3 regions of the Alsobacter sp. SYSU BS001988 genome follow, and region 3 is predicted to be linked to each of the others. Evidence: predicted binding sites of a transcription regulator. Region 3 holds the regulator's gene; each other region holds the start of a gene.
The links. Region 3 encodes LexA, which represses DNA repair genes until DNA is damaged. Its sites were predicted from a motif close to TGTTCNNNNTGTGTTCNG; they were not measured.
Positions count from the first base shown of each region.

Region 1: a site for LexA is predicted at 8,501-8,518, ahead of ACYVO7_RS16380 (putative DNA modification/repair radical SAM protein). Genes of this name have one in related genera too.
Region 2: a site for LexA is predicted at 6,692-6,709, ahead of uvrA (excinuclease ABC subunit UvrA). Genes of this name have one in related genera too.

Region 1 is NZ_JBTAMK010000008.1:163,818-173,752, forward strand. Features, by position in the region: gene ACYVO7_RS16335 (IlvD/Edd family dehydratase) at 1-269, opposite strand, end outside; gene ACYVO7_RS16340 (pyridoxal phosphate-dependent aminotransferase) at 621-1,805, shown strand; gene ACYVO7_RS16345 (hypothetical protein) at 1,984-2,925, shown strand; gene ACYVO7_RS16350 (alkylphosphonate utilization protein) at 2,943-3,173, shown strand; gene ACYVO7_RS16355 (cysteine hydrolase family protein) at 3,344-3,907, opposite strand; gene ACYVO7_RS16360 (hypothetical protein) at 3,939-4,109, opposite strand; gene eda (bifunctional 4-hydroxy-2-oxoglutarate aldolase/2-dehydro-3-deoxy-phosphogluconate aldolase) at 4,158-4,799, opposite strand; gene ACYVO7_RS16370 (fumarylacetoacetate hydrolase family protein) at 4,944-5,687, shown strand; gene ACYVO7_RS16375 (UdgX family uracil-DNA binding protein) at 5,691-7,178, opposite strand; gene ACYVO7_RS16380 (putative DNA modification/repair radical SAM protein) at 7,232-8,455, opposite strand; gene ACYVO7_RS16385 (hypothetical protein) at 8,616-9,125, shown strand; gene ACYVO7_RS16390 (LacI family DNA-binding transcriptional regulator) at 9,131-9,935, opposite strand, start outside.
Region 2 is NZ_JBTAMK010000018.1:33,988-43,922, reverse strand. Features, by position in the region: gene secF (protein translocase subunit SecF) at 1-92, shown strand, start outside; gene ACYVO7_RS22620 (Mth938-like domain-containing protein) at 89-475, shown strand; gene ACYVO7_RS22615 (phytoene/squalene synthase family protein) at 477-1,331, shown strand; gene trmFO (methylenetetrahydrofolate--tRNA-(uracil(54)-C(5))-methyltransferase (FADH(2)-oxidizing) TrmFO) at 1,335-2,762, opposite strand; gene ACYVO7_RS22605 (DUF1127 domain-containing protein) at 2,914-3,075, opposite strand; gene uvrA (excinuclease ABC subunit UvrA) at 3,551-6,517, opposite strand; gene ssb (single-stranded DNA-binding protein) at 6,838-7,353, shown strand; gene ACYVO7_RS22590 (DUF2189 domain-containing protein) at 7,495-8,310, shown strand; gene ACYVO7_RS22585 (M20 family metallopeptidase) at 8,392-9,516, shown strand; gene ACYVO7_RS22580 (MarC family protein) at 9,519-9,935, opposite strand, start outside.
Region 3 is NZ_JBTAMK010000006.1:96,013-105,947, forward strand. Features, by position in the region: gene ACYVO7_RS13675 (GAF domain-containing protein) at 1-169, opposite strand, end outside; gene ACYVO7_RS13680 (ROK family protein) at 275-1,336, opposite strand; gene ACYVO7_RS13685 (hypothetical protein) at 1,374-1,697, opposite strand; gene ACYVO7_RS13690 (DUF3297 family protein) at 1,868-2,134, shown strand; gene gltA (citrate synthase) at 2,294-3,580, opposite strand; gene gltX (glutamate--tRNA ligase) at 3,819-5,252, opposite strand; gene ACYVO7_RS13705 (ComEC/Rec2 family competence protein) at 5,379-8,192, shown strand; gene lexA (transcriptional repressor LexA) at 8,219-8,917, opposite strand; gene ACYVO7_RS13715 (molybdopterin molybdotransferase MoeA) at 9,144-9,935, opposite strand, start outside.

The DNA.
Region 1 (9,935 bases), on a different contig from region 3:
TGGATCGGGTGGACCGGGAATTCGAAGGCCACGCCGCCGGCCGCCGTGATGCCCTCGCGCACGCGCTTGGCGAGGTCGAGGTGGTGGCGGTTGCAGGGCGACAGGTCCGAGCCGGTCTGGGCGATGCCGATGATCGGCTTGCCGGACATCAGCTCCTCGCGGGTGAGGCCGAAATTCAGGTAGCGCTCCAGGTAGAGCGCCGTCATGCCGGGGTTCTCGGGATTGTCGAACCAGAGCTGCGACCGCAGGCGACGCTTGGCGCCTTCCATCACAGATTCTGCCGGCACGTCGTCGGTGGTGACCGACTGGTCATGCTTGGCGGGCGCGCTGGCGCCGTTGCGCGGCTCCTCGTAGAGCGGCGCGCCGCCCGTGCCATTGCCTTTGTGGCCGTTGTCGCCCGCCATTGCGTCTACTCCCATGTGCTCGTGCTTGACCGACGCCGGACGCCGATCGAACCGATTTGATTTCGGCGGCAGCATCGCCCCAAATGCGCACGGAAATCAACGGCGGATGCATGCGGCGGAAGCGCAGGCGCCGTGTGCGCACTGTTGCGCTCGGCGTCGCGGTGATGCATGCACGCGAGGCTCAGCCAAGAAGCGCACCCGGGGGAGACTACGCCGATGACCCTTCACATCACCGACGCCTTCGGGCGGATTGGCGAAGAGAACGCCTTTGCGGTGCTGGCTCGCGCCACCGACCTCGCCGCGCAGGGGCGCGACATCATCAACCTCGGGATCGGCCAGCCGGACTTCCGCACGCCGGAGCACATCGTCGAGGCGGCCATCAAGGCGCTGCGCGACGGGCATCACGGCTACACGCCCGCGACAGGCATCAAGCCGCTGCGGGAGGCGGTCTCGGCCGACCTGCACAAGCGCTTCGGCGTCGACGTCTCGCCGGACTCGGTGCTGATCGTGCCGGGCGGCAAGGTCACGATGTTCATGGCGATCATGATGTTCGGCGAGCCCGGCGCCGAGATCCTTTATCCCGACCCCGGCTTCCCGATCTACCGCTCCATGATCGAGTACACGGGCGCGAAGCCCGTGCCGGTGCCGATGCGCGAGGCCAACGGCTTCGCGTTCTCGGCAGAGGAGACGCTGGGGCTGATCACGCCGCGGACGCGGCTGCTGATCCTCAATTCGCCCGCCAACCCGACCGGCGGCGTGACGCCGAAGGCCGAGATCGACAAGCTCGTGGCGGGCCTCGCCCGCTTCCCCGACGTGGCGATCATGTCGGACGAGATCTACGCCCAGATGACCTATGACGGGCTGGAGCACCAGACGCTGCTGGCCTATCCGGAGATCCGCGACCGGCTGATCCTCCTTGACGGCTGGTCCAAGACCTACGCGATGACCGGCTGGCGCATGGGCTACTCGGTGTGGCCGAAGCCGCTCTATGACGCGGCCCGCAAGCTCGCGGTGAACTCCTATTCCTGCGTCAACGCCTCGGCCCAGTTCGCCGGGCTCGCGGCGCTGACCGGACCGCAGGACGCCGTCCACGCCATGGTGGCCGAGTTCGACCGCCGCCGTCGCGTGGTCGTGGAGGGGCTCAACGCCCTGCCGGGCGTCTCGGCCGTGACGCCGAAGGGCGCCTTCTACGCCTTCCCGAACATCTCCCAGACCGGCTGGAAGGCGAAGCCGCTCGCCTCCGCGCTGCTCGAGAAGGCCGGCGTGGCCACCATTGGTGGGCCTGACTTCGGCGTGCATGGCGAGGGCTATATCCGCCTCAGCTACGCCAACTCGACCGAGAACATCCAGCGCGCGCTGGTCCGAATGGGCGAGTTCCTGGAGCAGAACAAGCCGGCCTGAGCGCGCGCGACTCTCTCCCGCGCAGCGGGGAAGATGTCGGCGCAGCCGACTGAGGGGGCGCCGGGGAAGGGCTCCCCATCAGAGCGGCGCTCAACCACCCCCTCCCTGCCCTCCCCCGCCACGCGGGAGAGGGTTCCGCTCTCGACCACCCGCTCGCCCGCCACCATCCCGGATCGCCATGCGCTTCACCATTTCGCTGCTCTTCCCTGCCGCCCTCGGGCTGCTGGCCTGCGCGCCGGCCTTGGCCGAGCAGCCGCTCGCCGTGGAGGTGCGCAACAAGTCCGTCCCGACGCTCTGCGCCGAGGACGACAACGTCTATCTGACCTTCCAGAACCCCAAGGTGCGCCACTTCCGCGTGGAAGCGCGGGCGCCCGCCGTCCTCGGCTCGATCGTGCAGGACAGCCGCGCGCCGGACTTCACCAACTGCACCATCAAGGACCAGCCGCCCGGGCCGGAGGACAAGGTCGAGAAGATCGTCCTGTTCGAGGACGACTCCATGCAGCTCGTCGGCTACCGGCACTCGGAATTCTGGCGCAAGGGCGACGTGCCGGTGCGGGTCGGCGATCGGGAGGAGAAGGCGATCTACCTGCTCCAGCTCTTCAGCAAGACGGAGCGCGGGCCCTATGAGCATCTCGTGCTCTACCCGCTCGACGGCTACTGGCGCCTGCGTCCGCTGCCGCCCGCGCGGCTCGACGAGGTGGCGTACGGCACCTCCGTGCTGATCGGCCAGATCGACGAGAAGGAGCGCCCCTATGTGGCGATCCAGTCTATCCGGTTCACGCCGAAGTCCAAGACCTTCGACCTGACCTTCCCGCAGGGCGGCATGGCCTCCGTGCGGGTCGCGAGCCTGACCGAACAGGTGACCGCCGTCGAGGTGACGCTGGAAAACCCGGTGAAGCGCAAGCCTTTCGCGGCGGTGCGCTCCATGTATGTGGCGGACGTCAACGCCGACTCGTCGCAGGTCGCCTGGCGCGCGCCTCGCGACAAGGGCTGGCGGCAAAAGCCCGTCATGGAGTTCCGCTCGGGGCGGGCGCATGACTTCTGGCTTGGCCGGGCCATCGCGTCGAAGCACAACACCAGCGCGCCCGACACCGCGCTGTTCGATTTCCAGCCTGAGTGATTCGCGGGGGCGAACCCATGAGCGACGACGACGTGATCGTGAAGGACTGCAACGGCGCGCGCCTGCAAAACGGCGACACCGTGCACGTCATCAAGGACCTGAAGGTGAAAGGCACGTCCTCCACCATCAAGCAGGGCGTGAAGGTGAAGGGCATCCGCCTCACCGACGACCCCGAGCACATCGAGTGCCGCGTCGACAACATCAAGGGCCTGATGCTGAAAACCTGTTTCCTGAAGAAGGTGAACTAGGCTCCACCCTCGCCGTCATCCCCGGCGGCGCGCAGCGCCGGGAAGGGGATCCAGGCGACTTGGCGAGGTATTCGGCTTCTTCGCGGGGTCGAGCCGTTTTTGCGCAGCGTTGCTGCGTTGGCTCCTGGATCCCCTTCCCGACCTGCTGCGCAGGTCGCCGGGGATGACCGCTATGGCAGCGCCGCCAGGATCTCGCCCGTCCGCGCCACGGTCGCGAACTCCGCCGCCAGGGTGGCGAGGTGCACGGCCTGGACGGTCTCGGCCGGGATGATCGCGCCGTCGAGGCCCGGCATGTCGAAGCATGCGCAGGCGTCGGCGGCCACGACCATGGGCCAGCCCATGTTCGCGCCCACGCGGACCGTGGTCGAAACGCACTGGTCGGTGGTGATGCCGAACGCGACCACATGCGTCGCGCCCAGCCGCCGCAGGCGCAGGTCGAGATCCGTGCCGATGAAGCTCGCGTTGACGCTCTTGGTCACCAGCGCCTCGTCGCCCTGCGGGCCGAAGCCGGGCCGGAAGGCGTTGCCGGGCGCATCTGGCCGCAGCCTGGAGCCGGGCTCCACCGAGTCATGTCGCACATGGATGATCGGCATGCCGCGCGCCCGCCACGCCGCCAGCAGAGCGAGGCCGTTGCGGTCGCAGTCCGGGTTGCAGCGGGGAGGAAAGGCCGGATCGTCGAAGGCCTGCTGCATGTCGATGGGCAGCAGGACGGTGGCGGGAGGCAGCGTCAGCATGGCCCAGCGTTAGCCGCGTGTGCGAGCAGGATCAATCCCCGCCATCGCCGCCGCCCCCGCCGCCGCCCCCGCCGTCGGACCATCCGTCAGAATCGGCGGTGGAGCCATCGCCGCCGCGTCCGAACTGGCCGCGTTTGCGCCAGTGCATCCAAAGCGTCAGCAGAGTGGGCGTGGCGATGGCCAGAAAGAACAGCGCGACCATGCTCAGGCTCAGCATTGCGCGCCTGGGGAGTCTTGCTGGTCCCGCCGCTCAGCCGCGCAGCGCCGCGGCGGCGCGCGACAGGCGCGTGATCGTGGCCCAGTCGCCCGCCTTCACGGCGGCGGCGGGGGCGATCCAGGAGCCGCCCACGCAGACCACGTTGGGGAGCGCCAGATAGGCCTTCGCCTTCTCGGCGTCGACGCCGCCGGTGGGGCAGAACAGCAGATGCGGCAGCGGCGCGCCGAGCGCCTTCAGGAAGGCCGCGCCGCCGGCGGGCTCGGCCGGGAAGAACTTCATCACGTGGTGGCCCATCTCGGCCAGGCGCATCGCCTCGCTCGCCGTGGATGCTCCGGGCAGCAGCGGCGCGGGCCCCTGGGCGGCGGCGGCCGAGAGCGCCTCCGTGCAGCCGGGGCTGACCAGGAAGCGCGCGCCGGCGGAGGTCGCCTCCTTGACCTGAGACGCCGAGAGCACGGTGCCGGCGCCCACGATCGCGCCCGGCACGTGCCGGGCGATCGCCTCCATGGCCTCCAGGGCGCCGTCGGTCCGCAACGTGATCTCCAGCGCCGGCAGCCCGCCGGCCACCAGCGCCTGCGCCAGCGGGACCGCCGCGTGCGGGTCGTCGATGGTCAGGACGGGCACCACGGGAGCGCGCCGCAGGATCGCGAGAAGTTCCGATTGGCGGGCGTCGGTCATGGTCGTTCTCCTGTCGGCGCGTGAGGATCGGGCGAGGGCGGCGCTGGTCGAGCAGGGCTGCGGAGAGGCGCGCAGGCGGCTTGGCGCAGGCGGCCCTTTATGCCATGCGTGGGTCGTTCAAACGATTATTGTGGAGAATGGATGATGTCCATCGAACTTGCCGCCGCGCTGGCCGATCGCTACCGCACGAAGACCCGCATGGCGACCCCCGCCGCAGCCCAGTCGCTCGACCGGGCCGGCGCGTTCGCCACGCAGGCGGCGGTGGCCGAGGCCATCGGCGTCGGAGTGGGCGGATGGAAGGTGGCGATGCCGGACGGGGTCTCCACGGCCGCCCCGATGTTCGACGACGTGATCCTGGCCGGCGGCGCGCGCTGGCGGCTTCCCGAGGGAGGCGCGATCGTCGAGATCGAGCTCGGCGTGCGCCTCACGCGCGATCTGCCGCCGCGTCCGGGCCAGCCCTATACGCGTGAGGAGATCGGCGCCGCCGTCGGGAACGCCATGGTCGGCGTGGAGCTGATCGCCAGCCGCTTCGACGACATGCCGCCGCCCAAGCACGCCAACGCCTGGCTGGCCGACAACATGGGCAACGCCGCCTATGTCACCGGGGACGAGAAGCCTCTCTCGTCGATCGGCGACCCGGCGACGCTTCGCTGCCGCTACTGGGCGGACGGCGAGCTGAAGCAGGACTTCGTCGGGGGCCACCCGGCCGGCGACCCGCTGATGTGGATCCTGTCCTGGGCCAACGCGCAGGAGGACAGGCTGGGCGGCCTGAAGGCCGGGCAGGTCGTGACGACCGGCAGCCTCACCATTCCGGCGCTGTTCGAGAAGCCGACCCGCATCGAGGCCGAACTCGACCGGATCGGGCGGGTGTCGGTGGAGCTGGCCTGACGATCAGGCCGGCGGCGATCCTTCGCCAGGGTCGTCCTGCGTCAGCAGCCCGGCCGCCGTCCTGAGGTCGGCGACGAGCGCGCCGAAGGCGGCCCGCTTCTCGTCCTCGGTCTGGAGCCGCAGGATGTAGGACGGATGCGTGGCGATCACGCCCCAGCGTCCGTCCCCCAGCCGGAAAGGGCGGCCGCGCTCGCGCGTGACCGCGACGGAGCGGCCCAGCACCGCCTGCGCGGCGGAGGCGCCGAGCAGGACCACCACGGCCGGGTCCACGGCGGCGAGCTCGCGCTCCAGCCAGGGCAGGCAGGCGTGGATCTCGCCCGCCGAAGGGCGCTTGTGGATGCGCCGCTTGCCGCGCGGCTCGAATTTGAAGTGCTTCACGGCGTTGGTCACATAGGCGCGGTCCCGGCCCACGCCGGCCTCCGCCAGCGCCCGGTCGAAGACCTGCCCGGCCGGCCCCACGAAAGGCCGCCCGGCGATGTCCTCCAGGTCGCCCGGCTGTTCGCCGATCACCATCAGCCGCGCGTCGGCCGGGCCCTCGCCCGGCACCGTCTGGGTCGCGTGCTCCCAGAGCGGGCAGGCGCGGCAGCCGCGGGCCGCCGCCGCAATCGCCGGCAGGTCGGCCGGCGGGTCCTCGTCCGGCGCCCCGGCGTCAGGGGCGGGGGGCGGCTCCGCGCCGCGGCGCTGCACCGGCCAGGTCGGGGCGGCCTCGATCATGGCGGCGGTGCGGGCCGGCGCGGTCGCCACGAGGTCGTGGATGAGCGCGGCCTCGGGCAGGTTCTTCCAGAAGCGCTTGGGCATCTCGGCCCGCATCGCGTCGGTGTTGAGGCGCGCCGGATTGAAGATGCTGGCGTAATAGGAGCGCCAGAGCTCCTCCAGCGGGTCGCCCTCCGGGGCGTCCCGTTGCGCCGCTCCCGGGCCGAACAGCACCTCCGCGCCCGTCCAGTGGGCCGACCGCTCGGGCGTGAGGATCGTCCAGCGCAGGCTGGCGAAGCGCTTGACGAAGAACGGCGCGGCCGCCTCGACGATGTGGTGATCCGGCTCGTACCAGGCCACGAAGGCGTCGCCGTCCGGGCCCGGAACGTCCCGGAAGCGCACGAAGGCGTGCATCTTGTGGATGTCGCGCTTCACCGCCTTGGCGAGATCGGCGAGGCGCATGACGTCCGGGTCGGAGGCGACGGAGAGCAGGCGCGGTTCGTCCGCCATGCGCCAGAGGAGCTGGTAGATGAGGCGGAAGCGCCCGGGCTCGCGGTGGAGCGCCGCCGCGCCGGCCGCCTCCAGGAAGGCGCGGGACACGCGAGGCGCGGTCCGCGGGGCAGCGCCAGGCTCGGGCTCCCGTCCGGGCGGGGAGGGCGCGGCCTCGGCCGCGGCGAAGAGATCGTCGGGCCGTCCGCCCGTGTCCCAGACGACGTCCTGAGGGGGGACGCCGTCGCGCAGCAGAAGCCGGGCGGCGTCGCGGAAGCCGGCGAAATCGGCGTCGCCCGCCAGGCGCACGCGCCTTCCGCGCGGCGCCCCGGAGGGAGGATAAGGGAGCTGGTCCATGCGCCTCAGGCGGCCGCGAACAGGTCCAGCTGGCGCGCCGCGTTCGGCCTGAGCCAGCTCTTCAGGTCGGCGCGGTCCAGGAGATTCGTCGGCCGGTGGTCGGGCAGCACCAGGAAGGGCGAGACCTTGCGCAGCGACACCTTCAGGCGCGCCAGGTCGTCGGTGCGCAGGCTGCGCACGCGGCGGGACGAGAGGATGCGGTCCACCGTCCGCACGCCCAGCCCCGGCACGCGAAGCAGCTCCTCGCGGCTGGCGAGGTTGACGTCGAGCGGGAAGCGCTCGCGATGCTTGAGCGCCCAGGCGAGCTTCGGGTCCATGTCGAGCGACAGCATGCCGTCCTCGCCCCCGGCCACGATCTCGCCCACGGCGAAGCCGTAATAGCGCATCAGCCAGTCGGCCTGGTACAGCCGGTTCTCGCGCACGAGCGGGGCGGGCTTCAGCGGCAGCGCCTTGCTGGAATCCGGGATGGGGCTGAAGGCCGAGTAATAGACGCGCCGCAGCCGATAGCCGCTGTAGAGAGACGCGCTGGTCTGCAGGATGTGCGAATCATCCGCGTCGTCCGCGCCGACGATCATCTGCGTCGACTGGCCGGCCGGCGCGAAGCTGCGGCCATGAGCGCGCGGCGCCTCCTCGATGGAGCCGCGCAGCTGGCCCATGGAGCGTCGGATCGCGCCCATCTCCTTGCGCGGCGCCAGCCGCTCGAGGCTCTCGGGCTTGGGCAGCTCGATATTGACGCTCAGGCGGTCGGCCCAGCGCCCGGCCTCCTCGATCAGGCGGGGATCGGCGTTGGGGATCACCTTCAGGTGGATGTAGCCGCGAAAACCGTGCTCCTCGCGCAGCGTCCGGGCCACCCGCACCAGCTCCTCCATGGTGTAATCGGAGCTCTTGATGATGCCCGACGACAGGAACAGGCCCTCGATATAGTTGCGCTTGTAGAAGTTCAGCGTCAGCCGGACCACCTCCTCCACGCTGAACCGCGCCCGGCGGACATGGCTGGACGACCGGTTGATGCAGTAGAGGCAGTCATAGATGCAGGCGTTGGTGAGCAGGATCTTCAGCAGCGAGACGCAGCGCCCGTCCGGCGTGTAGCTGTGGCAGATTCCGGCTCCGCCGGACGACCCGATGCCCTTGCGGTCGAGCGAGTCGCGTTTCGTCCCCCCGCTCGACGCGCAGGAGGCGTCGTATTTGGCGGCGTCAGCGAGGATCTCGAGCTTGCTTTTCAGGTCCATGCCGGTGTCCGCCGCCTCCTCTGAAGATGGACGGTTACGATAGATCGTTCGATCTTTGTTCTCAAGCCGCGATGCGCGCCGGCCGTGCGACAGAGGGTCACTGCCCGTCGATTCCAGCGTCGGACCGCGTTGGACGACATCGCCACCATGGAGACCGCGCATGAGCAAGACGGCGGAGAAAACCAACCCCAAGCTGTGGGACAAGGTGAAGACGGCGGTGCAGAAGGGCGACAAGGGCGGCAAGCCCGGCCAGTGGTCCGCCCGCAAGGCCCAGATGGCCGTCCAGGAGTACAAGCACGAAGGCGGCGGCTATCGCGGCAAGAAGACGGCCGACAACCACCTCGTGGAGTGGACCCGGGAGGAGTGGGGCACGAAGTCCGGCCACAAGAGCGGCGAGACGGGGGAGCGCTACCTGCCCAAGGAGGCGCGGGAGCATCTCAGCGACGCCGACTACAAGCGGACCACCCGCAAAAAGCGTGCGGATTCGCGCAAGGGCCGCCAGTTCTCCCGGCAGCCGGCCGACATCGCCAAGAAGACGGCGGCGCATCGCCACGACGGCGCCGAGCGCGCCACCAAGGCGGCCCTCTACGCCGAAGCGCGCCGGCGCGACGTCCCGGGGCGCTCGCGCATGAGCCGCGACCAGCTCGCCCACGCGCTTGGACGCGAATAGGCCGATCAGATCCGCACGGTCGACGCCCGGACCACGAGCTCGGGCTTGATCAGGAAACGCCGCGGCGGCAGCTCGGGATGCTCGATGCGCTCCATCAGCATCTCGGCCGCCCGGCGGCCCATCTCGGCGTGGTGGTTGCGCACGGTGGTGAGCGCCGGATACCACTGGGCCGCTTCCTGCACGTCGTCGCAGCCCACGATGGAGAAGTCGACGCCGGCCTCCCGTCCCCGGTGGCGCAGGCCCAGAAGCGCGCCGAAGGCGGTCAGGTCGTTGAAGCAGAAGGCCGCCGTGGGCGGCTGCGGCAGGTCCAGCACCGTCTGGACGCCCGCGAGGCCGGTTCGCCGCGTGCCGAAATCCTTGTAGATCAGGGCCGGGTCGATCGGCAGGCCGTGGCGCTTCAAGGCGGCCTCGTAGCCGCGGTGCCGGGCGCGGCCGGTCGAGGTGCCGTCATTGCCGCCGATCATGGCGATGCGGGTGTGGCCGTAGGACACGAGGTGGTCGATGGCGAGCTGCACGCCGTAGACGTCGTCCGACCCGACGAAATCCAGCCCGACCCCCTCGATCTCGCGGGAGATCTGCACCACCGGGATGCGGGCCGCCGTCAGATGCGCGAGGCTCTCCACGGTGGCGCCGCCGGCCGGGCACAGGATCATGCCGTCCGGGCGATACTCCTTCAGGGTGCCGAGCACGCGCTCCTGGCGCTCCAGGCTCTCCGCGTAGGTCCCGAGCAGGATGGTGCGCCCCGCCTCGGCGGCTGTCTCCTCGACGGCGACGAGCATCTCGGCGAAATAAGGGTTGGTGATGTCGTGG
Region 2 (9,935 bases), on a different contig from region 3:
CCGAGGCCCCGGCCGCCGCCGAGCCGGCGGGAAAGCCCGCGGCCAAGGCCGCCAACCGCGTGCGCGGGCCGGCGGAGCGGCCGGCGCAATGAGCGGCGGCGCCCGCTACGAAGGCTTCGTGCCGGGCCGCCATCTGCTCGACGCCTACGGCAATGGCGGGTTCCGCTTCGCCGACATGTCGCACCGCGGCTCGATCCTGGCGCTGCCCTCCGGCATCCGCGCCTGGGCGGTCACGGCGCCGTCCGAGCTGACGACCTCCGCCTTCGAGCCGGTCTTCGCCGAGGAGGCGCCGCCCGAAGTGCTGCTGATCGGCACCGGGCTCGACGTCGCCCCCCTTCCCGAGCGCCTGCGCTGGCGCTTCAAGGACGCCCGCATCCGCATCGACGTCATGCAGACCGGCGCGGCCGCCCGCACCTACAACATCATGCTGGCGGAGAACCGCAGCGTCGGCGCCGCCCTGATCGCGGTCCCCTGAGGTGGAGACCGGGCAGGGCGCCGCAGGGGTCGACGTCGTGGCGGACCTCGTGCGCGAGCACGACCGCGACCGTTATGTGGCGACCCTGTTCGCGCCGGAGGCGCATCGCCCGGCGCTGCTGGCGCTCTACGCCTTCAATGTCGAGGTGAGCCGCGTCCGCGAGGCGGTGTCCGAGCCGCTGCCCGGCGAAATGCGCCTGCAATACTGGCGCGACCTCCTGGCCGGCGACGCCATGGAGGCGAGCGGCCACCCCGTCGCAGCCGCGCTGGGAGCTGCGATCGCGCGCTACCGCCTGCCCCGCTCCGCGCTGCTGGACCTGATCGAGGCGCGCACCTTCGACCTCTATGACGATCCCATGCCGTCGGTGGGCGATCTGGAGGGCTATGCGGGGGAGACCTCTTCGGCGCTGATGCGGCTCGCGAGCCTGATCCTGGCTGACGGCCAGGACCCCGGCGGGGCGGACGCCGTGGGCCATGCGGGCGTCGCCTACGCCATCGTGGGCCTGCTGCGGGCGCTGCCCTGGACGACCGCCCGCGGGCAGGTGTTCCTTCCCGCCGACCTCATGGCGCGCCATGGCCTCACCCGCGCGATGGTGCTGGCCCGCGACGCCGGCGAGCCGCTGCGCGCCGTGCTGGCGGATCTTCGCGCGCTCGCCCGTCAGCATCTCCGCCAGGCCGAGGCTGCGGCGGACGCCGCCGCTCCCGCCGTGCGGGGCGCGATCGCGCCGGCGGCGCTGGTCGAGCCCTATCTGCGCAAGCTGGAGGCGGCCGGCGCGAATCCCTTCCAGACCCCGGCCGAGCTGTCGCCGCTGCGCCGCTTCCTGACGCTCTGGCTCGCCTCGCGCCGGGCCCGCTGAGGGCTACTCCGCGGCCCGAAGGGTCGCGCCGGGGTTTTCCGCCCAGCCGCGCATGTCGTTGAGCGCCCGCGTCGTCAGCGCGGTCTTGCGGGCGATGGCCTTGGCGGTTCCGCGCAGACGCTTGCCGTCCTCGCTCGTCGGCGCCTCGGCCAAGGGCGGGAACAGGCCGAAATTCACGTTCATCGGCTGGAAGGAAGGCGGGCCGTCGTCGATCGTCTCGATATGCCCGCCGGTGATGTGGTTGAGGAGCGCCCCCATCGCGGTGGTGGGCGGGGGAGGGGCGATCGGCGCGGCGAGCCGCTCGGCGGCCGCCATCCGGCCCGCCAGCAGGCCCATGGCGGCGCTTTCCACATAACCCTCGCAGCCTGTGATCTGGCCGGCGAACCGCAGCCGCGGCATGGCCCTGAGCCGCAGCTCAGGGTCCAGCGTCACGGGCGAGTTGAGATAGGTGTTGCGGTGCAGGCCGCCCAGGCGGGCGAACTCGGCGTTCTGCAGGCCCGGGATGGTGCGGAACAGGCGGACCTGCTCGGCGTGCTTCAGCTTGGTCTGGAAGCCGACCATGTTGTAGAGGGTGCCCAGGGCGTTGTCCTGGCGCAGCTGCACGATGGCGTAGGCCTTGGCGGCCGGCCCCTCGCGATGCGGATTGGTGAGCCCGAACGGCTTCATCGGGCCGTGCCGCAGCGTCTCGCGCCCGCGCTCCGCCATCACCTCGATGGGCAGGCAGCCGTCGAAATAGGGCGTGTTCGTCTCCCAGTCCTTGAAGCTGGTCTTCTCGCCGGCGATCAGGCCGTCGATGAAGGCTCCGTACTGCTCCTGCGTGAGGGGACAGTTGATGTAGTCGGCCCCGGTGCCGCCGGGGCCGGCCTTGTCGTAGCGCGACTGGAACCAGGCCGTCTCCATGTCGATGCTGTCGCGGTGGACGATCGGCGCGATGGCGTCGAAGAAGGCCAGCGAACTCTCGCCCGTGAGGCTCCTGATGGCCTCGGCCAGGGCCGGGGAGGTGAGCGGGCCGGTGGCGACGATCACCGAATCCCACTCCGCCGGCGGCAGGCCGTCGACCTCGCCGCGCTCCACCGTGATCAGCGGATGCGCCGTCAGGGCGGCCGTGACGGCGGCCGAGAAGCCGTCCCGGTCCACCGCCAGCGCGCCGCCGGCCGGGACCTGGTGGGCGTCGGCGCAGCGCATCACGAGCGAATCGAGGAGGCGCATCTCGGCGTGGAGCAGGCCGACCGCATTGGTCCGGGCGTCGTCCGAGCGGAAGGAGTTGGAGCAGACCAGCTCCGCCAAGCCGTCCGTCTTGTGGACCTCCGTCGGCCGGACGGGCCGCATCTCGTGCAGCACGACCGGGACGCCGGACCGGGCGATCTGCCAGGCCGACTCGGATCCGGCGAGGCCGCCGCCGACGACGTGGATGGGTGCGAGGGTGCTCATGCGCCGGAACCTAGGCGCCCGAGCCGGTTCGCGCAACGCCTCGCGGGGGCGCCCGACGCAAAACGCCCGCCGGGAGGGGCGGGCGTTGCGCTCGGGAGCGATCGGGGAGGGGATCGATCAAGCTCCCGAAGAGAGATCGTTCGCCGGAGGCTCAGGCCTTGACGGCGTGCTTCTTGGCGATGAAGCGAATGTCGCCGCGCGAGATGCCGAGATCGCTCAGGTCACGGTCGGTCAGCTGCGAGAGCTCACGGACGGTGTTGCGATAACGGGCCCAGTTGCGGAGACGCTTGGAGATGGTGTTGACGGTCAGCATGGCTTTGTTCCTGTGCAGTGCGGTAAGGCGCGGAGCAGTCAGGAGAAAGTATCGGTCCCGGCGGCTCGTCGCGTCAGCGATTTGCTGCACCGCATATACGTCTGGCCGCCATGCTCAGCCATGGGTGCTGCAACATGCCCGACCCTCTGTCAACGCATAGCGGAGAGAGGAATCGTTAAGAGATGCGCGACTGACGCATGGCATGAAAGTGGCGCTCTCGCCGCCTTTTCGGGCGCATGCTGGCGAAAGATTGCGCCATTCGGCCGACGTTCACGCGCCGCGTGCAGGAACGCGTGTGAAGCGCGATGGAACAGGGTTAGGAAAACCCTTCATCCAGGCCGCGCAACGCTGCGGCGGGCGAGCCCGGCCGCAGTTGCGCTCGAAGATCATGGTGAACGGAGTCCTGCGCAGTCGCCGGACGCCGCCGCGACAGGGCGCGCGGGGCGTTCCGGCGCCTCGCCGTCGCCGGCGGGGCCTACTCGGCCGCCTGCTTGGCGGCCTTCAGCGGCCGGCGCGCCAGGACCTCCTTGAGGAAGCGCCCGGTGTGGCTGGCCTTCGCCTTGACGATGTCCTCGGGCCGGCCCTGGGCCACGATCGTCCCGCCGCCGTCGCCGCCCTCGGGTCCGAGGTCGAGCACCCAGTCGGCGGTCTTCACCACTTCGAGATTGTGCTCGATCACCACGACGGTGTTGCCCTGCTCGACGAGCTCGTGCAGCACCTCCAGCAGCTTCGCCACGTCGTGGAAATGCAGGCCCGTGGTGGGCTCGTCGAGGATGTAGAGGGTGCGCCCGGTCGAGCGCCGCGACAGCTCCTTGGACAGCTTCACGCGCTGGGCCTCGCCGCCGGAGAGCGTCGTGGCCTGCTGGCCGACCTTGACGTAGTCGAGGCCGACGCGGGCCAGCGTCTCCATCTTCTCGCGGATCGACGGCACGGCCTTGAACAGCTCGCCCGCCTCCTCGACCGTCATGTCGAGCACGTCGGCGATGGACTTCTCGCGGTACTTCACCTCGAGCGTCTCGCGGTCGTAGCGCTTGCCCTTGCACACGTCGCAGGTGACGTAGACGTCGGGCAGGAAGTGCATCTCGATCTTGATGACGCCGTCGCCCTGGCAGGCCTCGCAGCGGCCGCCCTTGACGTTGAACGAGAAGCGCCCCGGCAGGTAGCCGCGCGCCTTGGCCTCGGGCAGGGCCGCGAACCATTCGCGGATCGGCGTGAACGCGCCCGTATAGGTGGCGGGGTTGGACCGCGGCGTCCGCCCGATCGGCGACTGGTCGATGTCGATGACCTTGTCGAGATGCTCGAGGCCCTCGATCGTGTCGAAGGGCGCGGGATGCTCCAGGGCCCCGTTCAGCCGCCGGGCGACGGCCTTGTAGAGCGTGTCGATGATCAGGGTGGACTTGCCGCCGCCCGAGACCCCCGTGACGCAGGTGAAGGACCCCAGCGGAATCTCGGCCGTGACGTTCTTGAGGTTGTTGCCGCGCGCGCCGGTGATCTTCAGCATGCGGCCCTTCTGGGGCTTGCGCCGCTTGGCCGGGACCGGAACGGACAGCTCGCCCTTCAGATAGCGCCCGGTGAGCGAGTTCTTGTCGGCGAGGATCTCCGCCGGCCGCCCCTGGCTGACGATTCGACCGCCGTGGATGCCGGCGCCCGGGCCGACATCGACCACGTAGTCGGCCTGCAGGATCGCGTCCTCGTCGTGCTCCACCACGATGACGCTGTTGCCGAGGTCGCGCAGGCGCTTGAGCGTCTGCAGCAGGCGCTCGTTGTCGCGCTGGTGCAGGCCGATGGAGGGCTCGTCCAGGACGTAGAGCACCCCCGTCAGGCCCGAGCCGATCTGGGAGGCGAGGCGGATGCGCTGGCTCTCGCCGCCCGAGAGCGTGCCGGAGGCGCGCGCCAGCGTCAGATATTCGAGGCCCACGTCGAGCAGGAAGGTCAGGCGCTCGCGGATCTCCTTCAGGATGCGCCCTGCGATCTCCGTCTGCTTGGGGTTGAGGGTCTCCGGCAGCGCGCCGAACCAGGCGTGCGCGTCCTTCACCGACAGGCGCGACACCTCGGCGATGTGCTGGCCCGCCAGCTTGACGGCCAGCGCCTCCGGCTTCAGGCGAAAGCCGCCGCAGGCCGCGCAGGGCGTCTCGGACATGAAGCGCGAGATCTCGTCGCGCGCCCAGTCGCTCTCCGTCTCCTTGTAGCGACGCTCCATGTTGCGCACGACGCCCTCGAAGGGCTTGCGCACCTCATAGGCCCGCAGCCCGTCGTTATAGGCGAAGCGGACGCTCTCCGAGCCGGTGCCGTACAGGATGACGTCGCGCGCCTTCTGCGGCAGGTCCTTCCATTTCGTCGTCAGCTTGAAGCCGTAATGGTCGGCCAGCGACGCCAGGGTCTGTCCGTAATAGGGCGAGGTCGACTTGGCCCAGGGCGCGATGGCGCCGCCGCGCAGCGTCAGGGTCTCGTCCGGCACGATCAGGACCGGGTCGACCGCCATCTCGTGGCCGATGCCGTCGCAGGTCGGGCAGGCGCCGAACGGGTTGTTGAACGAGAACAGCCGCGGCTCGATCTCGGGAATGGTGAAGCCGGAGACCGGGCAGGCGAATTTGGACGAGAACACCTGACGCCGGGGCTCGCCCTTCTCGTCCTTCTCGTCGGCGAACTCGACGACCGCGATGCCGTCGGCCAGGTCGAGGGCGGTCTCGAAGCTCTCGGCCAGCCGCGAGGCGATGTCGGGGCGAACCACCAGCCGATCCACCACGACGTCGATGTCGTGCTTGAACTTCTTGTCGAGCGCGGGGGCGTCGGCGATCTCGTGGAACTCGCCGTCGATCTTCACGCGCTGGAAGCCGCGCTTCAGGAACTCGGCCAGCTCCTTGCGGTACTCGCCCTTGCGGCCCCGCACCACGGGCGCGAGCAGATAGAGGCGCGTCTTCTCCGGCATGGCCAGGACGCGGTCGACCATCTGCGACACGGTCTGGCTCTCGATCGGCAGCCCGGTCGCCGGCGAGTAGGGGACGCCCACGCGCGCCCAGAGCAGGCGCATGTAGTCGTAGATCTCGGTCACGGTGCCGACCGTCGAGCGCGGATTCTTCGACGTCGTCTTCTGCTCGATGGAGATGGCCGGGGAGAGCCCGTCGATCTGGTCGACGTCGGGCTTCTGCATCATCTCCAGGAACTGGCGGGCGTAGGCCGACAGGCTCTCGACGTAGCGGCGCTGGCCCTCGGCGTAGATGGTGTCGAAGGCGAGCGACGACTTGCCCGAGCCCGACAGGCCCGTGAACACCACGAGCTCGTCGCGCGGGATGGTCAGGTCGACGTTCTTCAGATTGTGCTCGCGGGCGCCGCGGATCGCGATCACCCGCTGGTCGGCCCACCGCTGGGACGCGCCCCTGCCGGTCTCGGAGGCCTGTCCAGCTTTGGGGGCGCGATCAAAAAGTTCGTCGATGGCGGCCATACGGGGGCACCTGCATTGCACTGAAGGCGTGGGGGCCCACCCTGAGGAAGGCGACGCGCGACGGGATCGGATGTCTGAACGCCACATGTAGGGCTCAGGACGCCGCTGCGACAGGTCCGGCGAGATCCTGATGCGGCGACGAGTCCGGCCTTGATCGTCTAACCCGATCCTGATAGGAACACAACAGGAACAATCGATCGTGGCGATGTGGCAGGCGGTCCGGAACCTGCGGTGTGGATAACTCGGCCGATCCGGAGCGCCCTTCGCGCGGCGTCGGCCCGATGGTCTAAGGTCGCGCCAAACACATCGAGGAGATCCCCATGGCGGGCAGCGTCAACAAAGTCATCCTGGTCGGCAATCTGGGGCGCGATCCCGAGGTCCGGCGCATGAACAACGGCGAGCCGGTCGTCAATTTCAGCGTGGCCACGTCGGAAACCTGGCGCGACAAGGCCTCCGGGGAGCGCAAGGAGCGCACCGAGTGGCACAACGTCGTGATCTTCAACGAGAACCTCGCGAAGATCGCCGAGCAATATCTCAAGAAGGGCTCGAAGGTCTATCTCGAGGGCCAGCTGCAGAACCGCAAATACACCGACAAGACGGGAGCCGAGCGGACCGCGACCGAGGTCGTGCTGCAGCGGTTCCGGGGCGAACTCACCTTGCTGGACGGGCGCGGCCAGGGCGGAGGGATGAGCGACGACGAGGGCGGCTCTTCCGGCGGTTATGGCGGCGGCGGCCGGGGAGGGGATTTCGGACGCTCCTCGCCGATGGAGCGCCGTCCTGCGCCGGCGGGCGGCGGCGGGCGCTCCAACGATCTCGACGACGACATCCCGTTCTAAGGGACGCGTCCGCAAGGCTCGCCCGCCGGCTTGATCCTTGCGGGAGGCGTGTCATTCTGCCCGGAGGGCTCCGCTCTTTCCCCCGCGGGACCCTTCGGTCGAAGGCGCAGGTGAAGCGCCATGAACACTGGGGGAAGCGCCATGACGGACGCGAACGACGCGACCATCGCCGCCGCGACGACGCAGGACAGGCGGCCGGATCCCAAGGTTCGGGCGGCCACCGTGGGCGACATCGGCGAGGCGCTGGCCGAAGGCCTCCGGGACTTCCAGGCCGCGCCGCTCTATGGGCTCTTCTTCGGCGGGGTCTACGCGCTCGGCGGCGTCGCCATGGCGCTCGCCGCGACGGCCTGGGGCATGGCCTACCTCGTCTATCCGCTCGCGGCCGGCTTCGCCCTGATCGGGCCCTTCGTGGCCGTGGGCCTCTACGAGGTCTCCCGGAGGCGCGAAAAGGGGGAGCCGCTCGGCTGGGCGCCCGTGCTGGGCGTGGTCTTCGCGCAGAGCCGGCGCGAGCTCGGCTGGATGGCCTTCGTCACCCTCTTCATCTTCATGATGTGGATGTACCAGGTCCGTCTGCTGATCGCGCTGTTCTTCGGCTTTCAGTCCTTCACGCCGGACGAGTTGCTGCGGGTCCTGCTGACCACCCCCGAAGGCTGGCTCTTCCTCGGCGTCGGCCATCTCGTGGGCGCCATCCTGTCCGTGATCCTTTTTTCCGTGACGGTGGTGTCGTTCCCGCTCCTGCTCGACCGCGATGTGGACTTCATCACGGCCATGATCACCAGCGTGCGGGCCGTCACGATGAGCCCGGGCCCCATGCTGGGCTGGGCGGCGGTCGTCGTCGCGGTCCTGCTGGTGTCGTGCGCGCCGATGTTTCTCGGCCTCTTCGTCGCGCTTCCGATCCTGGGGCACACCACGTGGCGGCTCTATCGCAGGCTGATCGTGGAGGCTCCGCCGGCGTGAGAGCCGGCGGGTGACGCGCGTAGTCGGTTGCTTTAAGACGACGAGCTCAAGTCCACCATGCGTTGTGCAGGAGCGCGCCGAATGAGCCCCATCGATCTCGAAGCCATGCTTCAGGGCATCTCGCGCTGGGTTGCGATCGAGAGCCCGACGCGCGAGACGGCGGGCGTGAACCGCATGATCGACGCGGTGGCGCGAGACGTCGACGGAACCGCGATCGCGGTGGAGCGGATTCCCGGCAAGGATGGACTCGGCGACAGCCTGATCCTGCGGGCCGGACCGCAGAACGACCGTCCCGGCATCCTGGTGATGTCGCATGTGGACACGGTGCACCCGCTGGGTTCCATCGCCAGCGACCTGCCGATGCGCCGCGAAGGCGACAAGTTCTTCGGCCCGGGCGTCTACGACATGAAGGGCGGGGCGTATCTGGCGCTGGAGGCCTTTCGTCGCGTCGCGGCGTCGGGCGCGGCGACGCAGCCGCTGACCTTCCTCTTCACGCCCGACGAGGAGATCGGCTCGCCGACCACGCGCGGGCTGATCGAAGAGCTGGGCGCCAAGGCGTCCGCCGTGCTGGTGACGGAGCCCGCCCGGGACGGAGGCAAGATCGTCACCGGCCGCAAGGGAGTCGGGCGCTTCGACGTGCATGTCGAGGGGCGGCCCGCCCATTCCGGCTCGCGCCACGAGGATGGGCGCAGCGCCATCCGGGAGGCGGCCCGGCAGATCCTCGTGATCGAGGGCATGACCGACTACCCCCGCGGCGTGACCACCACGGTCGGCATGCTGGCCGGCGGGACGGCGGCCAACGTCATCCCCCAGCATGCCCGCTTCTCGGTGGACCTGCGCGTGGTCGAACCGCTGGACGGCGAGGTCTACAAGGCGAAGATCCTGGGCCTCAAGGCGGCGGATCCGGACATCCGGATCACGGTCGTGGGCGACATGAACCGCCCGCCCTACAAGAAGACGGCGGCCGTGGAGGGCCTGTTCCTGAAGGCGCGCGCCATCGCGGCCGAGATCGGGATCGACCTGCAGGACGTGCCGCTCACCGGCGGCGGCAGCGACGGCAATTTCACGGCCGCGCTGGGCGTCCCCACCTTGGACGGCCTCGGCGTGGACGGCGACGGCGCGCACACGCTGCACGAGCATGCGCTCGTGTCCTCCATCGTTCCGCGGACGCAGCTGATGGAGCGGCTGCTGACGTCGCTGCGCTGACCTCAGCCGGCCACGATCGCCCGCACGCCGTCGGCCACGAACTGGACGGCGAGCGCGGCCAGGATGACGCCAAGAAGGCGGGTCAGGACCACATTGCCGGTCACGCCGAGCCAGCCCGAGATCCGGCTCGCGGCGAAGAAGACGACGAGGCAGCTGAGGCAGACGCCGAGAATCACGGCCAGGAGCAGCAGCAGGCGGGTCGGGTCGCCCTGGGCCCGCCCCGCGAGCAGGATCGTGGCCGTGATCGCGCCGGGCCCGGCCATCAGCGGAATGGCGAGCGGAAAGGCCGCCACGTTGCGGATATGGTCGAGAGTGATGGCTTTCTCGGCCGCCTCGCCCTTGCGCTCGCCGCGGCCGCCGAAGACCATCTCGAAGGCGATCCAGAACAGCAGGAGGCCGCCCGCGATGCGGAAGGCGGG
Region 3 (9,935 bases):
TCCAGTTCCTGTCCCGGTCCATGAACCCGACGATCACCATGGGCACATGAAAGTGCTCCTGAGCGATCTGGCAGATCCTGTCGAACGCCGGCGACGGTCCCGTGTCGAGGATCTCCAGGGCGGCCAACGCGGTGAGTCGGGCCTGTTCGTTGGCCGGAACTGGGAACATGAAGGGTCCGTGGGACGGAGCGGCGGCTGAAACCACCCTGCCACGCCAGCGGAGGCTCTGCCATTCGGTGGAATGCGATACGTAATACCACCAAGAGTTGTGTCGTTAGTTGTCTTTGGACGACTTACGATTGCTGAAACGGGCGTTGCCCAGCCCTGTTCCGATGGTCAGGACGCCCCACCGCTCGACGTCCTGCATGAAGGGGACCTGGCTCAAACCCTGCACGACGGCGTCATTGTGCATGACCACCACGGTCTGGTGCCCGCCCACCTTCGGAATCGCCCCGGCGATTTCGGCGGGGAGGTTGAAGCGGCCGCTCTCCCAGTTGCCGCCGGGCAGGTTCTGGCCGCCCCGGTCGATGGAGCCGTCCGGGTTGATCACGCCGGGGCAGCCCACCCCGATGAAGGGCGCCAGGCGAAGCTTCGCCTTGCCCGCCCGGACGATCAGGTCCTCCAGCATGGCGACGAGGCGCGCGACGGCCTGGTCGCGCTTCGGGCTCTCGTCCGCGTGGCGCCACAGCTCGGTCTCGACGACCTTCGCCTTGGCGAAGTCCGGCGCGGATTTGAGGTTCAGCTCCACTACGCCGGCCCGGATGTTGGAGCCTCCGATGTCGACGCCGATGATCGCCTGGTAGCCCGAGAGGGTCCAAGGCGCCACGAGTTGCACGGAGCCGATGATCCCGGCGTGATCCGGGTGGTGGCGGATGGGCGTGAGTTTCACCTCGTGCCCGGATCCCTTCAGCAGGCCGTTGGTCCGTCCGATCACCAGTTCGCCGATGCGGCCCTGCCGGAAGCCGCCGCCCACGACGATGCGCTGGGTGTCCTGCCAGCCTTTCGCCCGCAGGAACCGGCGCGTCACGGCCGCCAGCTCCTGGGCGAAATCCTCGATGGCGCCATGGACGAGGCCGGCCCCGTCCGGATCGCCGTTCAGGAGCACGTCTTCCAGCTTCTTCTTGCCGATCTCCTCGCTCGGCTTGTCGCCCAGCGGATCGTCCTCGTACTGGCGGAACCGCTCCCGCCAGTCCTCCAGGATCTCGGCGAAGGCGCGCTTGCTGGCGCGGTCGCCCAGGAAGCCCTCCTTGCCGCGAAGCTCCAGGTTGTAGCTGTCGATGACGACGGCGGGAAGGTCGTCGGCGCCGTGAGGGCCGTTGCGCGCGTCTTCAGGCATGGGGGTCTCCGCCGGCCGGCGCCCTGGGCGTCCGCGGTCAGTTCGAGGGCGTATGCGACGGGGTGAGGACGACCGATTTGTTGGCGCGGGTCTCCTCCGCAAGCTGGCGCCAGTCCCGCCCCTCGCAATATTCGGCCGCCGCGCGCAGGACTTCGCCGGCCATGCGGAAGGCCTCGTCCTCCGTCGCCTGGAACGTCTTGGAAGGGTCGTGAGGCGCGCGGATCCGCAGCGTCACGGTCTGGACGGGCGTCGTCTCGGACTCGCGGAAGCCGAGATTGACCTGGGTGGCGATGGTCTGGGGCCGTTGGGGATCTCCCTCCGACACCGTCATCTCGCCGAAGGAGAAGCTGTAGAAGCGCATGCGACCCTCATCCCGTGGACCGCACCGACAACGCGCGAGGCGGCCTTCCGTTCAGGTCCAGGTCCTGTGGCGGCGTCTCAGGCGCCGCAGAGCGAAGGCGGAGATTGGCGCCGGCCTCCGCAACCATTAGGTCTGCGTGGAAAGTCTCATCGAGAAAGGACCGCGACCCCATGTCCGATACGTTGCCCGACCGCCTCTCCGTCAACCCTTCGAGCCCCTATTACGACGAGGCGGTCCTGAGCCGCGGCGTCGGCATCCGCTTCAAGGGCGTCGAAAAGACGAATGTCGAGGAGTATTGCGTCAGCGAGGGCTGGGTGCGGCTGAGCGTCGGCGCGTCGAAGGATCGCTTCGGCAATCCCATGACGGTGAAGCTCAAGGGGCCCGTCGAGCCCTATTTCAACGCCGCCCTGGCGCCGGACGCCGAGCCGAAGGCCTGAGAGGCCGCTTCACCACAGCGACGCCTTGGCGCGCTCGGGCCATTGCGCGTCATGGGCCGGGCCGCCGACCTCGCCCTGCGTCATCGCCGCGAGGATCTGGCACGCGCCTGAGCGCGCCACAAAAAGGAAAGGCGGACCGAAGCCCGCCTTCCTTTTCGATCAGCGCTGGTTGATCGACACGTATTCGCGCGAGGGCGAGCCCGTGTAGAGCTGGCGCGGGCGTCCGATGCGCTGGGACGGATCCTCGATCATCTCCTTCCACTGCGCGATCCACCCGACCGTGCGGGCGAGCGCGAACAGCACCGTGAACATGGAGGTGGGGAAGCCCATCGCCTTCAGGGTGATGCCCGAGTAGAAGTCGATGTTGGGGTAGAGCTTCTTCTCGATGAAGTACTCGTCATGCAGCGCGATGCGCTCCAGCTCGAGCGCGACGTCGAGCAGCGGATCGTCCTTGATGCCGAGCTCGTTGAGCACTTCATGCGTGGTCTTCTGCATGATCTTGGCGCGCGGATCGTAGTTCTTGTACACGCGATGGCCGAAGCCCATCAGGCGGAACGGATCGTTCTTGTCCTTGGCGCGCGCGATATAGTGCGGGATGCGGTCGACCGAGCCGATCTCCTGCAGCATCTTCAGCGCCGCCTCGTTGGCGCCGCCATGCGCCGGTCCCCACAGGCAGGCCACGCCCGCCGCGATGCAGGCGAAGGGGTTGGCCCCGGACGACCCCGCCAGGCGCACCGTCGAGGTCGAGGCGTTCTGCTCGTGGTCGGCGTGCAGGATGAAGATGCGGTCGAGCGCGCGCGACAGCACCGGGTTGACCTTGTACTCCTCGCACGGGACCGCAAAGCACATGCGCAGGAAGTTGGACGTGTAGTCGAGATCGTTCTGCGGGTAGACGAAGGGCTGGCCGATCGAATACTTGAACGCCATGGCCGAGAGCGTCGGGATCTTGGCGATCATCCGCATCGAGGCGATCATCCGCTGCTGCGGATCGGAGATGTCGGTCGAGTCGTGATAGAAGGCCGAGAGCGCGCCCACGCTGGCCACCAGCACCGCCATGGGGTGGGCGTCGCGGCGGAAGCCCTGGAAGAAGCGCATCATCTGCTCATGCACCATCGTGTGGCGCGTGACGCGATAGTCGAAATCCGCCTTCTGGGCGGCGGTCGGCAGCTCCCCGTAGAGCAGGAGATAGCAGGTCTCCAGGAAGTCGCCGTGCTCGGCCAGCTGCTCGATCGGGTATCCGCGATAGAGCAGAACGCCTTCGTCGCCGTCGATATAGGTGATCTTGGACTCGCAGCTCGCCGTGGAGGTGAAGCCCGGATCGTAGGTGAACATCCCCGTCTGGGCGTAGAGCTTCGCGATGTCCACCACGCTCGGCCCGATCGAACCGGACTTGACGGACATCTCGAGGGTCTTTCCGGCGATCGAAAGGGTGGCGGGCTCGCTCATGGGCGGTATTCCTTCGGGCCAAGACATCAAGGCAGGCGACCAGCAGCCAGCACCATCACGCTTCGCCGCTGCCGGCGGGGCCAGGCGGGCTCGCGAGGGCTCTCGGTTTGCCTGGAATCGAGGCAAAAACCGGGTCCGCCGCCGAAAGTTCGCTTGAGGCCTAGCGTTTGCTAGCCCAATTCCCGGGGGCGTTCAACCACACCGAAAGTCGGGCTCGGCCGTGCATGGCTGCCCGTCCTCAGGCCGGGACCTTCTGCGCCTGGTCCCTCAGGCGCGCGAGGCTTTCGTCGCGGCCCAGAACGGCCATGACGTCGAAGAGGCCGGGCGACGTGGCTCGCCCGGTCAGGGCGGCGCGCAGGGGCTGCGCGACCTGGCCGAGCTTCGCGCCGGTCGTCTCGGCGAAGGCGCGGACGGCGGCTTCGGTCGAGGCCGCGGACCAGTCCTCGAGCGCCTCGAGCTCCGGCATCAGCGCCGCGATGCGGCCGCGGCCGCCGTCGGCCAGCAGCTGCTCGGCCTTCGGCTCCAGGCCGAGCGGGCGCGACGCGTAGAGATAATAGGCGCTGTCGATCAGCTCGATCAGCGTCTTGGCCCGCTCCTTCAGGCCCGGCATGGCGGCCACGAATTTCTCCCGCAGGGCGGGCGACAGCGACGCGGGCGCGCCTCGCGCCGGCCCGACTTCGGGCAGGATGACCTCGATCGCCTTGACGAGATCCTCGTCGGAGCTCGTTCGCATGTAGTGGCCGTTGATGTGCTCCAGCTTGGCGAAGTCGAAGCGCGCGGGCGAGCGGCCGATGCCGGAGAGATCGAAGGCGTCGATCATCTCCTGCGTGGTGAAGAACTCCTGGTCGCCATGGCTCCAGCCCAGGCGCACGAGATAGTTGCGCAGCGCGGCGGGCAGGTAGCCGAGCGCCCGGTAGGCGTCGACGCCCAGGGCGCCATGGCGCTTGGAGAGCTTCGCCCCGTCCGGCCCGTGGATGAGCGGGATATGCGACATGCTCGGCACGTCCCAGCCGCAGGCCTGGTAGATCTGCGTCTGGCGCGCCGCGTTGGTGAGGTGGTCGTCGCCCCGGATCACATGGGTGACGTCCATGTCGTGGTCGTCCACCACCACGGCCAGCATATAGGTCGGGGTGCCGTCCGAGCGCAGCAGGACGAGGTCGTCCAGGTCCTTGTTCTGCCAGACGACGCGGCCCTGGACCTGGTCGTCGACGACGGTCTCGCCCTCGGTCGGGGCGCGCAGCCGGATCACCGGCTTGACGCCCGCCGGCGCCTCGCTGGGGTCGCGGTCGCGCCAGCGGCCGTCATAGCGCATCGGCTTGCCTTCGGCGCGGGCCTGCTCGCGCATCTGCTCCAGCTCCTGCGGGCTGGCGTAGCAGTAATAGGCCTTGCCCTCGGCCAGGAGCTTCTCGGCGACCTCCTTGTGCCGCGCGGCGCGGGCGAACTGGTAGACGACGTCGCCGTCCCAGGTGATCCCCAGCCACTGCAGCCCGTCCAGGATGGCCGCGATGGCGGGCTCCGTCGAGCGCTCGCGATCCGTGTCCTCGATGCGCAGCAGCATCTTGCCGCCGAAACGCTTGGCGTAGAGCCAGTTGAACAGCGCCGTACGGCCGCCCCCGATATGCAGGAAGCCGGTCGGCGAGGGAGCGAAACGGGTCACGACAGGTGCGGACATCGGGCGAAGGGTCTCGGGAAAAGACAGGGGCGGACGATGCAACTCCCCGTCGCTGGTCCGCAGGAGGCCGTCGTGTAGCATCAATGGCGGGCGAGGTTAAGGGCGCCCGCTTTCGGGATGCGCGGCATGGAACGAGGCCGTTCGCCAGCCGGCAGGGCGACGGCGATCGCCGCCGGCGCGGCGGGCGTCCTGGCCGGACTGCGGCCGGATGGGCGGAGCCTGCCGACCTGGCTCCTGGAGCTGGGCGCGTCCTTCGGCGCGGCGCTGCGCAGGCTCTTCCAGCGGGAGATCGAGGAGCGCCGGCTGTTCCTGTGGCTCCCGGTCGCGGCCGGCGCGGGCGTGCTGGCCTATTTCGCCGCGGAGCAGGAGCCGTCGTGGTGGGCCCCGGCGCTTGGCCTCCTCGTCGCGTCCTGCGGCGCCGTCGCAGCCCGCCCGCGCTCCCGGCCGGCCTTCATCGCCTGCGTGGCGGCCGCGGCGATCTTCGCCGGTTTTCTGGCCGCGGCGCTGCGCACGCTGGCGATGGCCGCGCCGGTGCTCGACAGAGTGCGGGTGGCCAGGCTCACCGGAACGGTGGAGGCGGTCGAGACGCGCATCTCGGGCGGCCGCCTGATGATCCGCCCCTCCAGCATCGAAGGCGTGGACGCCTCGGCCATGCCCTACCGGGTGCGGCTGACGACGCCCAACCGGCCGACCGCCCGGGCCGGCGACGTCGTCACGGCTACGGCGCGGCTGCTGCCCCCGCCGGAGCCGTCGCGGCCCGGAGGGTACAACTTCGCCCGGGACGCCTATTTCGGCGCGATCGGGGCCGTGGGCTCGCTGTCCGGCGCCATCGCGATCGCGCCGGCGCCGCCGGACGGCCCCTGGGATCGGCGCCTGTTCGCCGCCGTCGACCGGGCGCGCAACGCCATGACGGAGCGGATCGCGACCGCCATCGGCGGGGCGGCGGGCGGCGTCGCGGCGGCGCTGGTCACCGGCAAGCGCGGGCTCATCCCCGAGGAGGTGAACGACCATCTGCGGGCGGCCGGCATCTACCATGTCGTCTCGATCTCCGGCCTCCATCTCGTGCTGGCGGCCGGGATGGTGTTCTGGCTGGTGCGGGCCGGGCTGGCCCTCTGGCCCGCCGTCGCGCTGCGGCGGCCGATCAAGAAGTGGGCCGCCGCCTGCGCGATGGTCGCCGGAGCCGGCTACACGGTGTTCGCCGGCGGCGACGTGGCGACGGTCCGCTCCCTGGTCATGACCCTCGTGCTGCTCGGCGCGATGCTGGTCGACCGGCCGGCGCTGTCGATGCGCAACCTCGCTTTGGCGGCGCTTCTGATCCTGGCGATCGAGCCGGAGTCCATCCTGGCGCCGGGGTTCCAGATGTCCTTCGCCGCCGTGGCGGCGCTGGTCGCGGTGTTCGAGCGGCCCGGACATGGCGGCGCCGACCCGGAGGCGGGCAGCTTCACGAGCCTGGGCCTGCCGCAGGCGAGCCCCAAGGCGCCCCCGAGCGGCTGGATCGGGCGCGCCGTCGCGGGCGCGAAGCACCACCTCGTCGGGACCATGCTGTCGACTCTCGTGGCCGAGGCGGCGACCGGCGCCTACGGCCTCTACCACTTCCAGCGCTTCACGCCCTTCGGGCTTTTCGGCAACGCCATGACCCTGCCGCTGGTCTCGCTGATCGTGATGCCGGCCGCCCTGCTGGGCGCGATCGCCTATCCGTTCGGCCTGGACGGGCCGATCTGGCGGATCATGGGGCTGGGCGTGGAGGGCATGCTCCGCATCTCCGCGCGCATCCATGGCTGGTCGGGATCGACCCAGGCGGTGACGGCCTTCGGAGCCGGGGCGGTGCTGCTGCTCACGGCCGCGCTCCTGTGGCTGACGCTCTGGCGGACCGCGCTGCGGTGGCTGGGCGTGCCGCTCGGCCTTGCGGGCGTGCTTCTGGCGGCTCAGTCCCGCGCGCCCGACGTGGTCATGGCGCGGGACGGGCGCGCTTTGGCCGTGCGCGGGCCCGAGGGCCGGATGGTGATCGTCGGCCGGCAGGCCGGATCCTTCGTGACCGAGCAGTGGCTCAGGGCCGATGGCGACGTCCGCGGCGTCGGCGACCCCAGCCTCGGCGCCGGCGCGTCCTGCGATCCGCTCGGCTGCGTGGTCAAAATGGCGGACGGCGAGGCCCTGTCGCAGGTGCTCTCGGCGGCGGCCTTCGCGGAGGACTGCGGCCGCGCCGCCGTCATCGTCACCCCGCTCGCCGCGCCCGCCTGGTGCGACCGTCCGCTGGTGCTCGACCGGACGCGCCTCGCCGCGCTGGGCGCCGTGGCGCTGGTCCGCGAGGGAGAGGGTTTCCGCATCGAGAGCGAGCGCAGCCCTCAGCGGGACCGGCCTTGGATCCCGCGGCCCGCGGCGCCGCGCGAGCCCAGCGCCAAGGCGCTGGAGGCCGCGGCCGCCGCCCGCGCCCGCGCCGCGCAGGGCGGGACGCCCTCCCATGGCGAGGAAGACGACGAAGCGGCGGTCAGCGCGCCGATGGCTCCTGCTCCCGCACCGCCGGCCCCGAGGGCTCCGGCCGGCGCTCCCGCCCAGCCCGTCCGCAGCCCGCCGGCCGCCGCGCCTGCGGCTGAGGATGGGGGCGCGCAGACGCAGGAGGCGCGCCCGGCCGTGTCGCCGCCTTCGCGCAAAAAGAAAAAGAAGAGCAAGGCCACGAGCGCGCCGTCAGCGCTGGCGCCGGCGGAGCCGCGATCCGCTATTGGCGACGCCGAGCCTGCTGACGCCGCGCAGGCTGACGTCACGCCAGCGCAGGCCAAACCCAGCCAAGGTCCGCAGATCCCGTCGCCCAGAGCCAGGACGACTCGTGCGGCCCGCACCGCGCCGCCCGATCCGCGGACGGAACCGGCGGCGCCTGTCCAGCCGGCCCTGAGCCCCGAGGATGACGCCGATCCCGACCCCGATCCCCTCGACGGGAGAAGGTGACCGGCGCGACGCGTCCGAACCGAGGCTCAGTATTTGCGCAGCAGGCTCACCAGCTTGCCCTGGATGCGCACCCGGTCGGGACCGAGAACGCGGGTTTCGAAGGCCGGGTTGGCGGCTTCGAGCGCGATCGAGGAGCCGCGGCGGCGAAGCCGCTTCAGCGTCGCCTCCTCATCGTCGATCAGGGCGACGATGATGTCGCCATTGTCGGCGTTGTCCTGCTTGCGCAGCACAACGGTGTCGCCGTCGAGGATGCCCGCCTCGATCATCGAATCGCCGCGGACCTCGAGGGCGTAGTGCTCGCCGGAGGAGAGCATGTCCGGCGGCAGGCTGATCGTGTGGCTGCGCGACTGGATGGCCGAGATCGGCGTGCCCGCCGCGATCCTGCCCATCACCGGGATGGACACGTTCTGGTTAGCCTCTTCGCCCAGGACCTTGGGGCGGAGCTTGCCGAGATTGCCCTCGATGACGTTCGGGCTGAAGCGGCCCCGGGGCGCCTGACCCGGCACGGACTGCTCGGGCATCCGCACCACCTCGATGGCGCGCGCCCGGTTGGGCAGCCGGCGGATGAAGCCGCGCTCCTCCAGCGCCATGATGAGGCGGTGGATGCCCGACTTCGATTTCAGGTCCAACGCCTCCTTCATCTCGTCGAAAGAGGGCGGCACGCCGTCCTCGCGCAGGCGATCGTGGATGAAGCGCAGGAGTTCGTGCTGCTTTCGCGTCAACATCGCGCAAGGATCTCCGCTGTCCGACGGCGGCCGGGACCACCCGGCGACTCGTCAAAACAAATCACGAACAAACCATACATGTTCAGCCTGTGTTCCGCAATCGTCCCCCGCGATTCCGTCATGGAGGTCAGGCCGCCGCCCGCGCGGGGCGCGTCGCAGCGTCAGGCCGGCGGGCTTGGAAGCGGTCGGCCCGATGCCGCTGGCGTCGGCCGTCGGGCGCGCCTGCTCAGAGCCTCACGATGCGGCAGGGGTCCCCGGCCTTGCCGGGAGGGGCGTGGGGCTTGCGCACCAGGAGGCAGTCGGCTTGCGCCAGCACCCGCAGCATCGATGAATCCTGGCGCCCGAAGGGCGTGGCGCGGAGCTCGCCGCCGGGTCCGCGCTCCAGCGTCGCGCGCAGGTAGTCCTGGCGCGAGTCGTTGGCCGCGACGTCGGCGCCGAGCGTCGCCGTCTCGGTGACGTCGGCCCCGGCTTTCGGGTCGCCCTGGAGCGCGCGGATCAGTGGAGCGAGGAAGAGCCGGCCGCACACGATGGACGAGACCGGGTTGCCCGGCAGGCCCAGGATGGCCATGCCCTGCATGCGGCCGAAGATCAGGGGCTTTCCGGGCCGCATGGCGATGCGCCAGAAGCCCAGCGTCATGCCGCGCCGGGTCAGTGCGGACTGCACGAGGTCGTGGTCGCCCACCGAGGCGCCGCCGAGGGTCACCAGCACGTCCGCTTTCGCCGCCATCGCGGCCTCGATGGCCTCTTCCAGCGCCTGGAAGCTGTCGCCCGCGATGCCGAGATCGACAGGCGTTCCTCCGGCCCGGCGGACCATGCCGGCGATCGCATAGGTGTTGGAGGCGACGATCTGGTCCGGCCTCGCGGCCTCGCCCGGCCTGACGAGCTCGTCGCCCGTGGCCAGCACCGCGACGGTCGGGCGGCGCCGCACGCTCACCATGGGATGGCCCATGGCGGCGGCGAGCGCGACGCTGCGCGGGGTCAGCCGCAGGCCCTCGGCGAGCAGGGCGTCGCCCGTCGC